3 regions of the Mesorhizobium sp. KR9-304 genome follow, and region 1 is predicted to be linked to each of the others. Evidence: predicted binding sites of a transcription regulator. Region 1 holds the regulator's gene; each other region holds the start of a gene.
The links. Region 1 encodes PhoB, which activates phosphate uptake and scavenging genes when phosphate is short. Its sites were predicted from a motif close to TGTCATNNANCTGTCAT; they were not measured.
Positions count from the first base shown of each region.

Region 2: a site for PhoB is predicted at 1,402-1,418, ahead of phnC (phosphonate ABC transporter ATP-binding protein). Genes of this name have one in related genera too.
Region 3: a site for PhoB is predicted at 1,529-1,545, ahead of ABLE71_RS19200 (alkaline phosphatase). Genes of this name have one in related genera too.

Region 1 covers NZ_JBDZDN010000001.1:2,123,126-2,126,401, reverse strand. Annotated here, with positions in the region: gene ABLE71_RS10260 (vanadium-dependent haloperoxidase) at 1-799, opposite strand, end outside; gene phoB (phosphate regulon transcriptional regulator PhoB) at 905-1,594, opposite strand; gene phoU (phosphate signaling complex protein PhoU) at 1,625-2,332, opposite strand; gene pstB (phosphate ABC transporter ATP-binding protein PstB) at 2,373-3,188, opposite strand; gene pstA (phosphate ABC transporter permease PstA) at 3,202-3,276, opposite strand, start outside.
Region 2 covers NZ_JBDZDN010000001.1:886,177-889,452, reverse strand. Annotated here, with positions in the region: gene phnD (phosphonate ABC transporter substrate-binding protein) at 1-394, opposite strand, end outside; gene phnC (phosphonate ABC transporter ATP-binding protein) at 475-1,317, opposite strand; gene ABLE71_RS04200 (DapH/DapD/GlmU-related protein) at 2,097-2,714, opposite strand; gene phnL (phosphonate C-P lyase system protein PhnL) at 2,711-3,276, opposite strand, start outside.
Region 3 covers NZ_JBDZDN010000003.1:616,586-619,861, reverse strand. Annotated here, with positions in the region: gene murI (glutamate racemase) at 1-468, opposite strand, end outside; gene ABLE71_RS19205 (RNA methyltransferase) at 461-1,342, opposite strand; gene ABLE71_RS19200 (alkaline phosphatase) at 1,622-3,166, shown strand; gene ABLE71_RS19195 (hypothetical protein) at 3,240-3,276, shown strand, end outside.

The DNA.
Region 1 (3,276 bases):
AGAAGCGTGCGATGGTTGCCTGCTCGGGCGTCGCATTCTTGACGGTCTCATAGACCTCGTTGGCCTCCCTGTAGAATTGGGTGTCCGGTTCGAAACTGAAGGGCGGGTTGCCCGGTAGCTTGCAGGTAGCGCCAGAAGGCACGGCAAAAGTACGGTTATTTCCCCATTCGGGCAGCAGCGGCAGCTGCTGCTGGCGGATCGGGCTGGTCGGCACCCACTTGCCTTCCCCCTTGGGTAAATCCCAATCTTCAGGGAATCCCATATTGTCGATGACCGCGCCGCCATCGGTCAGCGACCATTCGTGGATACTGGAGGCCATGGCCTTGCCGAATGTCTCGCTGCGCACCACGACGTCCTCGGAGACGCCAGAAATGGCCCGTCCGCGCCATTTCGTCTGCGCGGCCTTGATAGCGCGCAGCCCCGTCGGACCGGTATTGCCAAAATAGTAGACGATCGCATCCGACATCGCGGCATTTATGACGATCGTCTCATCGTAGACGGCGGCGACATCGCGCGCCGGCACCGCATCCAGCCCAGGCAACTGGCCCGCCAGTGACACCAGTCTGTCCGAGCCTCCCACGGCTGCCTCGAACGCGGTAACACCCAGATAGCCGAATGAGCGACTTGCTACCGGTGGCGAATAAGTCGCCGTGTGCCGAACCAGTTCGTTCATCAGGTAATACCAGTCGCGCAGCATTTCCTGCGGCGTCGGGCGATCGGCCGCTTTGGCCGGCAGCGTCGCGCACCACGCCAGCGCAATGACAGCACACGCCGCAAGCACGCGGCCCAGTAAACGCATGACCCCTCCCAAAAGCGCTTTTTATTTTTTTCGGCGCCCGGAATAATATGCACCGGACACGTCGGCTCGGCAAGAGTCGCTTGCGGCGGTCAGATTTTCGGAAGTTCAGTCTTCGCGGATTGCGTAGCCGGCGCCGCGTATCGTGCGTATGACATCAGGCATGCGTCCATTGTTGACTGCCTTGCGCAGGCGGCCGACATGCACGTCGACGGTGCGCTCGTCGATATAGATCGTCTCGCCCCAGACATTGTCGAGCAACTGGCTGCGTGAGAAGACGCGGCCGGGGTGCCGCATCATGAACTCGAGCAGGCGGAATTCCGTCGGCCCGAGCTTGATCTCGTTCTTCTTGCGGTAGACCCGGTGCGCCTCGCGGTCGAGCATGATGTCGCCGACCTTGAGCACCGAGGACAGCACCTCGGGCCTGGCGCGCCTGAGCAACGCCCGCACCCGCGCCATGAATTCCGGCGTCGAGAATGGTTTTACGAGATAGTCGTCGGCGCCGGTGGAAAGCCCGCGCACGCGGTCGCTCTCCTCGCCACGCGCCGTCAACATGATGATGGGCAGGCGCTGCGTCTCGGGCCGCATCCTGAGCCGCCGGCAGAGCTCGATGCCCGAGATCGCCGGGATCATCCAGTCGAGCACAAGCAGGTCGGGCGCATGCTCCTGCAGCCGGATTTCCGCCTCGTCGCCGCGCGTCACGATCTCGACCTGGTAGCCCTCGGCCTCGAGATTGTAGCGCAGGAGCACGCCTAGCGGCTCCTCGTCTTCCACCACCATGATCTTCGGCGCGATCATCTTCGGGTGTCCCTTGGGTGTGTCCTGATCCTACTCGGCCAGAACCGCCAGCGCGGTCTCGTCGAGCTTGGGACGGTTCGCCGGCAGTTGCTCGCCGGTTACCACATAATAGGCGTTTTCCGCGATGTTGGTCACGTGATCGCCGATGCGCTCGAGATTCTTCGCGCAGAACAGCAGATGCGTGCAGGCCGTGATGTTGCGCGGATCTTCCATCATGTAGGTAAGAAGCTCGCGGAACACCGCCGTGTATTTGACGTCGATCTTCTCGTCGTCCATGCGCAGGGTGCGCAGCCCGTCGGCGTCGCGCGCAACGTAGAGGCCGACGACACCTTGCACCTGTCCGAGCACCAGCTCCGCCATGGCCTCGATGCCGTGCGAGAGGCCGCGTGGCGCAGCACCTTGCCCGACCGCGCCGGCGCGCTTGGCGATATTCTTCGCTAGATCGCCTATTCGCTCGAGATCGCCGGCCATGCGGATCGCACCGACCACCGCGCGCAGATCCTGTGCCATGGGCTGGCGCTTGGCGATCAGGGTGATCGCACGGTCGTCGATCTCGCGCTGCCGCGCGTCCATGATCACGTCGTCGGAAACGACCCGCTGCGCAAGCGCATTGTCGGATGCAAGCAGCGCACGGATCGAAGAGCCGACCATCGAGCCTGCGAGATCGCTCATGTCGCGGATGAGCCGCTGGATGTGGTCGAGGTCCTCGTCAAACGAGGTGACCGTATGTTCGCCCATGATCTAGGTCCTCGTGATCTGTCGCAACAGGAACAGTCAATCAGCCGAAGCGGCCGGTGATGTAGTCCTGGGTACGCTTGTCGTCGGGGTTGGTGAACATCTTGTCGGTAGCGCCCTCCTCGACGAGGTAGCCGAGATGGAACATCGCAGTGCGCTGCGAGACGCGTGCCGCCTGCTGCATCGAGTGGGTGACGATGACGATCGTGTAGTTTGAGCGCAGTTCGTCGATCAACTCCTCGACCTTGGCGGTGGCGATCGGATCGAGCGCCGAGCAGGGCTCGTCCATGAGGATCACCTCCGGGGAGACGGCGATGGCACGCGCGATGCAGAGGCGCTGCTGCTGACCGCCCGACAGGCCGGTGCCGGATTCCGTGAGACGGTCCTTGACCTCGTTCCAGAGCGCCGCCTTCTTCAGGCTCCTCTCGACGACCTCGTCGAGATCCGCCCGGCTTTTGGTCAAGCCATGGATGCGCGGGCCGTAGGCGATGTTCTCGTAGATCGACTTCGGGAACGGGTTCGGCTTCTGGAACACCATGCCGACGCGGGCCCTGAGCTCCACGACGTCGATCGACTTGTCGTAGATGTCTTCGTTGTCAAGCGTGATTCTGCCGGTCACCCTGGCTATGCTGATCGTATCGTTCATGCGGTTGAGGCAGCGAAGGAAGGTCGACTTGCCGCAGCCCGAGGGGCCGATCAATGCTGTCACCTGCTTTTCGCGGATGTTGAGATCGACGTCGAACAGCGCACGCTTCTCACCGTAGTAGACCGAGACCTTGTCGCCCTTCATCTTGAAGACCGGCCCGTCCAAACCAGTCATGATTTTCTGCTCCACGGCCGCTTCAGTCATGATGTTCATATCCTCAACTCCGCTACCAGCGCCGCTCGAAACGCTTGCGCAGGATCACCGCAATCGCGTTCATGATTACCAGAAATGCCAGCAGGAT
Region 2 (3,276 bases), 1.2 Mb from region 1:
GCGTCTTGATGCCGGAGTCGGCCTTGGCGACCATGATCGAATAATAGCCGGTCGAGCCGTCGGTCTGGACCGTGGTCAGGATCGGCTCGACTGCGTCCTTGTTCTCGAGATAGATCTTGGCGTAGCCCGAAGCGCCGAGCTCAGCATAGTCGAGCGTGCCGCCGAGCAGGCCCTGGATGGTGCCGTCATAGTCGGCCGCCGGGAACAGCGACACCTTCTCGACGCCGAGCACCGAAGGCAGCTTGTCGACCAGGCACTGGAAGCTGCGCAGGCGGTCGGATTCGTTCTCGCCGCCAAGGATGCCGATGCGGAATTCCTTGAGGTCTTCGGCCTGTGCTGCGCCGATCATGATGGTGGTGAGCGCGACGGCTCCGTAGAGTGCTTTCCTGAACATTTTCGTCTCTCCTGTTGTAACCCGGCTTTACGCGCCGGACGCTTGGTGATCGGGAATAAGATGCGGCGGTTCGCGGCCGCTCAGTGAGCGGCGAGCGCGGCCTGCAACTGCATCGCAGGCTCGTATTTGCGCGGCCTGGTGACGCCTATGCTGGTCGAAGTGATGGCCTCGGAAATCTCTTCGCCGTCGGCTTCCGCGCCATAGATCATGCGCACCGTTTCGCGCGTCAGCTCTTCCGGCGCGCCGTCGAAGACGACCTTGCCTGCGGCCATGCCGATGATGCGGTTGCAGTAGGCGCGGGCGGTGTCGAGCGTGTGCAGGTTGGTGATGACGGTGATGCCGTCGCGCAGATTGATGTCCTGCAGCGAATCCATAACCACCTTGGCGTTCATCGGATCGAGCGAGGCGATCGGCTCGTCGGCGAGGATCACCTTCGGCTGCTGCATCAGCGCGCGGGCAATCGCCACGCGTTGCTGCTGGCCGCCGGACAGCGTGCCAGCGGGCTGGAGTGCGGCCTGCGCGATGCCGAGCCGCTCCAGCGAGGCGATCGCCGCTGCGCGCTCTTCGCGCGAAAACATGCCGAGCAGGTTGAGCGCGGTCGAGCGGTGGTTCAGCCGGCCGAGCAGCACGTTCGTGAGCACGTCCAGCCTCGGCACCAGATTGAACTGCTGGAAGATCATGGCGCAGTCGCGCTGCCAGCGGCGAAGGGCGGAACCGGCGAGTGCCGAGACTTCCGTCTGGTCAAAAAAAATAGACCCCTGGGAGGGATCTATCAGACGGTTGATCATGCGAAGGAGAGTGGATTTGCCGGCGCCGGAGCGGCCGATGATGCCGACCATCTGTCCCTCGGGGATTTCGAGAGCGACCCGGTCGACGGCTGTGTTCCTGCCAAAACGGCGCGTCACGTCGCGTATCTGCAGCATGGCGGCTTCCCTGTCCAACGCGGCTTTCGCCGCCCACTGCGCCAACCGCCTAAACCACCGCCATGAACGAGGCATGTCGCAGTGATTGCAGTTTTGTGACAGTGCACAGGGCTGGAGGGGCCGCCTTCTCCGGCTTCCGCGGAGCGGTGGAGATTTGGTCACCGCAGCAGGCCCGAGAGGGTGCGCGCCAACTGCCCCTGCCGCGTGGATATACATTCCCGCCAAGCCATTGATTTCGTGCGGTCTCGAAAATAATTCGCGACGGTTTCTCCACGCAGTTCCATCCTAGGCCATACTTCCCCCATCGCCCTCGCGGGAACACGGGTCATGAACCGGATGAGCGTGGAGGGGACGGCGCTGGTTCGGCGGCAAGACGGTGTGCCGCTGGGTGATGAGCCCTGAGGACCAGGCCCTGACCGAGGTCGCGCGGTGAAACAATTCGCTGCGTCTCCTCCAGGTAGGGCAAGAACGCCGGCGGGGCGCGGGAAACCGGCCACGTACTAAACAATTGAGAGGCTCGGCCCCGTGCCCCGCTTCCCACTTACCCAAGACGCCCGACCGGCGAAGCCTGAGTCGGGTCGCGAGTCATGGGCAACAAGGACCTGCAAAAGCCAGATGCGAAAGCAGGCGTGGTGACGATGAAGTGCGCCTATCTCCTCGCCCCCACGAAAGTGGGGGAGAGGTGGCGAGGTCCGAAGGACCGAGACGGTGAGCGGGATTTGGATGCGACATCGCTGTGCCGATATTCCCGCACCGTCGCAGCCGGGGCGAAGGAAGGCCTATCCCCCATGCTTTTCCAAAAACGCTTCGGCCGAGAGGTAGCGAAAATCGTCGAGCGCCGAACGCAGCCGTGCATGATCCCAATTCCACCAGGCAAGCGCCTGGTAGCGCTCGGCGGTCTTGCGATCGAAGCGTTCGCGGATCGGTTTTGCCGGCACGCCGGCGACGATCGTGTAGGGCGCCACGTCCTTCGTCACCACCGCGCCCGCGCCGACCGCCGCACCGTCGCCGATGGTGATGCCCGGCAGCACGGTCGAGCCGTGGCCGAGCCAGGTGTCATGACCGATGCGCACGCGCTTCGCGCGACGCTGCGCGAAAAAATCCTGCTCGTGCTCGGCATCGTCGAAATAGTCCGAGGCGCGATAGGTGAAATGGTGGAGCGTCGGTCGGTCGACCGGATGATTCGTCGCGTTGAGGCGCACGGAAGCCGCGATGTTGGAAAACTTGCCGATGTCGGCGCACCAGATCGCGCAATCCTGCATCATGTAGGAGTAGTCGCCAAGCACGGATTCCGACACGCGGCAGCGCTCGGCTATCTCCGTCCAGCGGCCGAGCGTCGAGTTCTCGACCTCCGCCGTCTCGTGGACCAGCGGCGTTTCCGAGAGCTTCGAGCTCATGCTGCGGCCTTCCGTGCGGCGAATTGCGTGACGTCGATGACGCGGTCGGCGACTGCCTCGCGCACGTCCGCGTCATGGAAGATGCCGAGCAGCGCCACGCCCTCGCGTTTCTTGCCCGATATCATCTCGACGACCACTTCGCGATTCCTGGCGTCGAGCGAGGCAGTCGGCTCGTCGAGCAGCAGCACCGGATGCGGCGTGATGAAGCCGCGCGCTATGTTGACGCGCTGCTGCTCGCCGCCGGAGAAGGTCGCCGGCGGCAGGGCCCATAGCTTTTCAGGCAGGTTGAGGCGGGCAAGCAACGCGCGGGCGAGATCCCGTGCGGTCTCGCGGCTTTCGCCCAGTGAAACCAGCGGCTCCGCCACCACGTCGAGTGCCGAGACGCGCGGCACGGTGCGCAGGAACTGGCTGACATATCCGATCGTGTCGCGCCGTATCGCGAGCACCGTGCGCGGGCTGGCCGTGGCGAGGTCGATCAGCTGACCGCGATGTTCGACGATGATCTGGCCTGCATCGACGGCATAATTGCCGTAGAGCATCTTCAGGACCGAGCTCTTTCCGG
Region 3 (3,276 bases), on a different contig from region 1:
CATGTAGGTCTCGGCGAGTGCCGCGAGATTGTCGCTGCCTACAAGGCGGACATGGCATTTCGATGCCCATTGCTTGATCAGGTCGCGCGTGTACTGCCGTTTAACCGTGCCGGGCGTGCCGAGCACGGAGACCAGACCTGAGCGGGTACGCTCGGCGGCGGGCTTTATCGCCGGCACGGTGCCGACGAATGGATGGCCGGGAAACCTCTCGCGCAATGCTTCCATGACCAGGGTGGAGGCGGTGTTGCAGGCAATGACGGATATTTCGGGATCAAAGCGCAGGAGCAGATCGGCAAACAGCGCCAGCACACGTTCCCGGAGCGCCGGTTCCTCCCACGCTCCGTACGGAAAGCCAGCATCGTCGGCGACATAAACGAAGCGCCGGTCGGGCATCAATACGCGCGCCTCGCGCAGCACGGTCAGCCCGCCGATGCCTGAATCGAACATCAGGATCGGTCGGTCAGTCATCGCCGCGCCCCTTGTCGACGGGCGCGGGTTTGCGCCGATAGTCGCCGTCAGCATGCGCTTCTCGATCGGCCTCGGCCTTCCTTTCCGGATAACCTTCGCCGCGCGGCGTGCGCGGCGAAAAATAGTCGAGCGACGCGACGATCCCTCGCAGCACTTTTATCTCCGCCTCGGTGAAGCCCGGCCGCGTCAACACCGCGCGCAGATTGTCGACCATCTTCGGCTTTTTCGCCGTCGGGCGGAAATAGCCGCGCGCATCCAGCGCTGATTCCAGATGATCGAGCAGTCCATGGATGTGATGCTTTTCGGCCGGCTGGATCTCCGGACTTGAGAAGGCCGTGTCAGTCTCGCTTGCCAGCCCAGACTTCATCCATTCGTAGGACATCAGAAGCACAGCCTGGGCGATGTTCAGCGAGGCGAACTCAGGATTGATCGGGAACGTCACGATCTCGTCCGCCAGCGCCACCTCCTCGTTGTAGAGGCCGAAGCGCTCGCGTCCAAACATGATGCCGGTACGCTCCCCGGCACGCGCCCGCGAGCGAAGCGCCCTGCCCGCCTCGACGGGTCCACGCACCTGCTTGAAGCCGTCGCGTTCCCGCGCGGTGGTCGCGAAGACGAAGTTCAGGTCGGCCAGCGCTGGGCGCAGGCCGTCGTAGAGCACCGCGCCGTCGATCACATGGTCGGCCCGGCTCGCGGCGGCGCGCGCCTTGTCGTTCGGCCAGCCGTCGCGCGGATTGACGAGCCTCAGCTCGGCGAGGCCGAAATTCGCCATCGCGCGGGCCACCATGCCGATGTTCTCGCCCAGCTGCGGCTCGACCAGAATGATGGCAGGGGCTTGCCCTGTTTCTGCGCTCGCGTCGGCTGCCTTACTTTCCAATGTCTCGCCTCGGTTGTTCCGGACCGCTCGCATGTAGCGGGCCGGATTAACTATGTCGACATCACGAAAAATGCACACTTCGTGAACACCGGCACGCTCCGAAAGACCAGAATACCGGTCTCTCTCCCGTCATAACAGCCGCGGCTCGATATATCGATTACCTCCGGTGCCTACGACGCTTTGACCTGTCATAGGCATGTCACTTGCCCCTGCCTAATAGGCGACCATGGCTCTGGGCTTTTGCCGGGTCGCCCCCATCGGATCAAGAGGATGAAACCTATGCGACGTTTAACACCACTTCTTTTCGTCGGTGCTTCGCTGCTGGCGCTCGCTCCCGCCACTGCCCAGGACAAGCTGCCCCAGACCGGCGACAGCTATTTTACCGCCGCGCAGGCCGACCTTGCCCGCCGCCTAGCAATCCAGCCGATCACCGGCAAGGCGAAGAACGTGATCATCATGGTAGGCGACGGCATGAGCGTCGCGACGGTGACCGCTGCACGCATCCTTGAGGGCCAGAAGCGCGGCGTCGACGGCGAGTCGAACAGCATCGCGGTCGACACCTTCCCCTACACGGCGCTTTCCAAGACCTATAGCCATGACGGCCAGGTTTCGGACTCGGCCCCGACCGTGACTGCCATGGTCGCCGGCGTGAAAACCCGCAATGACGTCATCGGCGTCAACCAGACTGTACCGGTCGGCGATTGCAAGGCCGCGCTCGCCGGCGAAGTGACCTCGATCTTCGAACTGGCGGAGGCAGCCGGCAAGGCGACCGGCGTCGTCTCCACCGCTCGCATCACGCACGCCACGCCGGCCGGGGCCTACGCGCATACACCGGTGCGCGATTGGGAGAGCACCAAGGAACTTCCGGAAGAAGCCAAGGCCGCGGGCTGCAAGGACATCGCCGACCAGCTCGTCAACTGGACGGCCGGCGATGGCTTTGAAGTCGTGCTCGGCGGCGGCCGGGCCTATTTCCTCCCTGCGGAAATGAAAGACCCCGAGGATACCGAAAAGACCGGCCGCCGGACGGATGCCCGCGATCTGACCGCCGAATGGACGAAGAAGTCCAACAACAACGTCTTTGTGTTCGACCAGAAGGGCTTCGACGCCGTCGATGTGAAGTCGGGCGCCAAGATCCTTGGTTTGTTCGACATGAGCCATATGGAATACGAAGCCGACAGGGCGAAGGACGCCGCCGGCGAGCCATCGATTGCCGAGATGACAGCCAAGGCGCTCGACCGTCTCGCCCAGGACGAGGACGGCTATGTGCTGATGATCGAGGGCGGCCGTATCGACCACGCCCACCACGCCGGCAACGCCGCGCGCGCTCTCGAAGACACGCTTGCCTTCGATGCGGCGATCAAGACTGTTCTCGAAAAGACCTCGCGCGAGGATACGCTGGTCGTCGTCACCGCCGACCACAGCCACACCATGACCATCAACGGCTATCCGAAGCGCGGCAATCCGATCTTCGGCAAGGTCGTCAACGTAGAAGGCGAACTGGAACTCGCAGGCGACGGCAAGCCCTACACCACGCTCGGCTACGCCAACGGTCCGGGCGCCTATTTCCCGCCGCTCGGCAAGGACGAGGACAAGACCAAGGCGCAGCCTGCCGGCATTCGCCCCGACCTGACCGACACCGATACGCTGAGCATTGACTATCTCCAGCCGGCAACCGTGCCTATGGGCAGCGAAACCCATGCCGGCGACGATGTCGCGATCTATGCCTGGGGCCCGTTCGCTCACCTCTTTCAGGGAACCGTGGAAGAGAACTACATCTACCACGTGATGAGCCACGCCTCGGGCCTCGGCGCCGAAACGAACTGAGCGGGAAGGCTTCTTCCCGCCAACTTGGCGGTCGCTGGCCTCGGCCGGCGGCCGCTCGCATTGGAGAAGACAATTGATCGACCGCCGCATGCTTCTTGTATCTGCTTTCT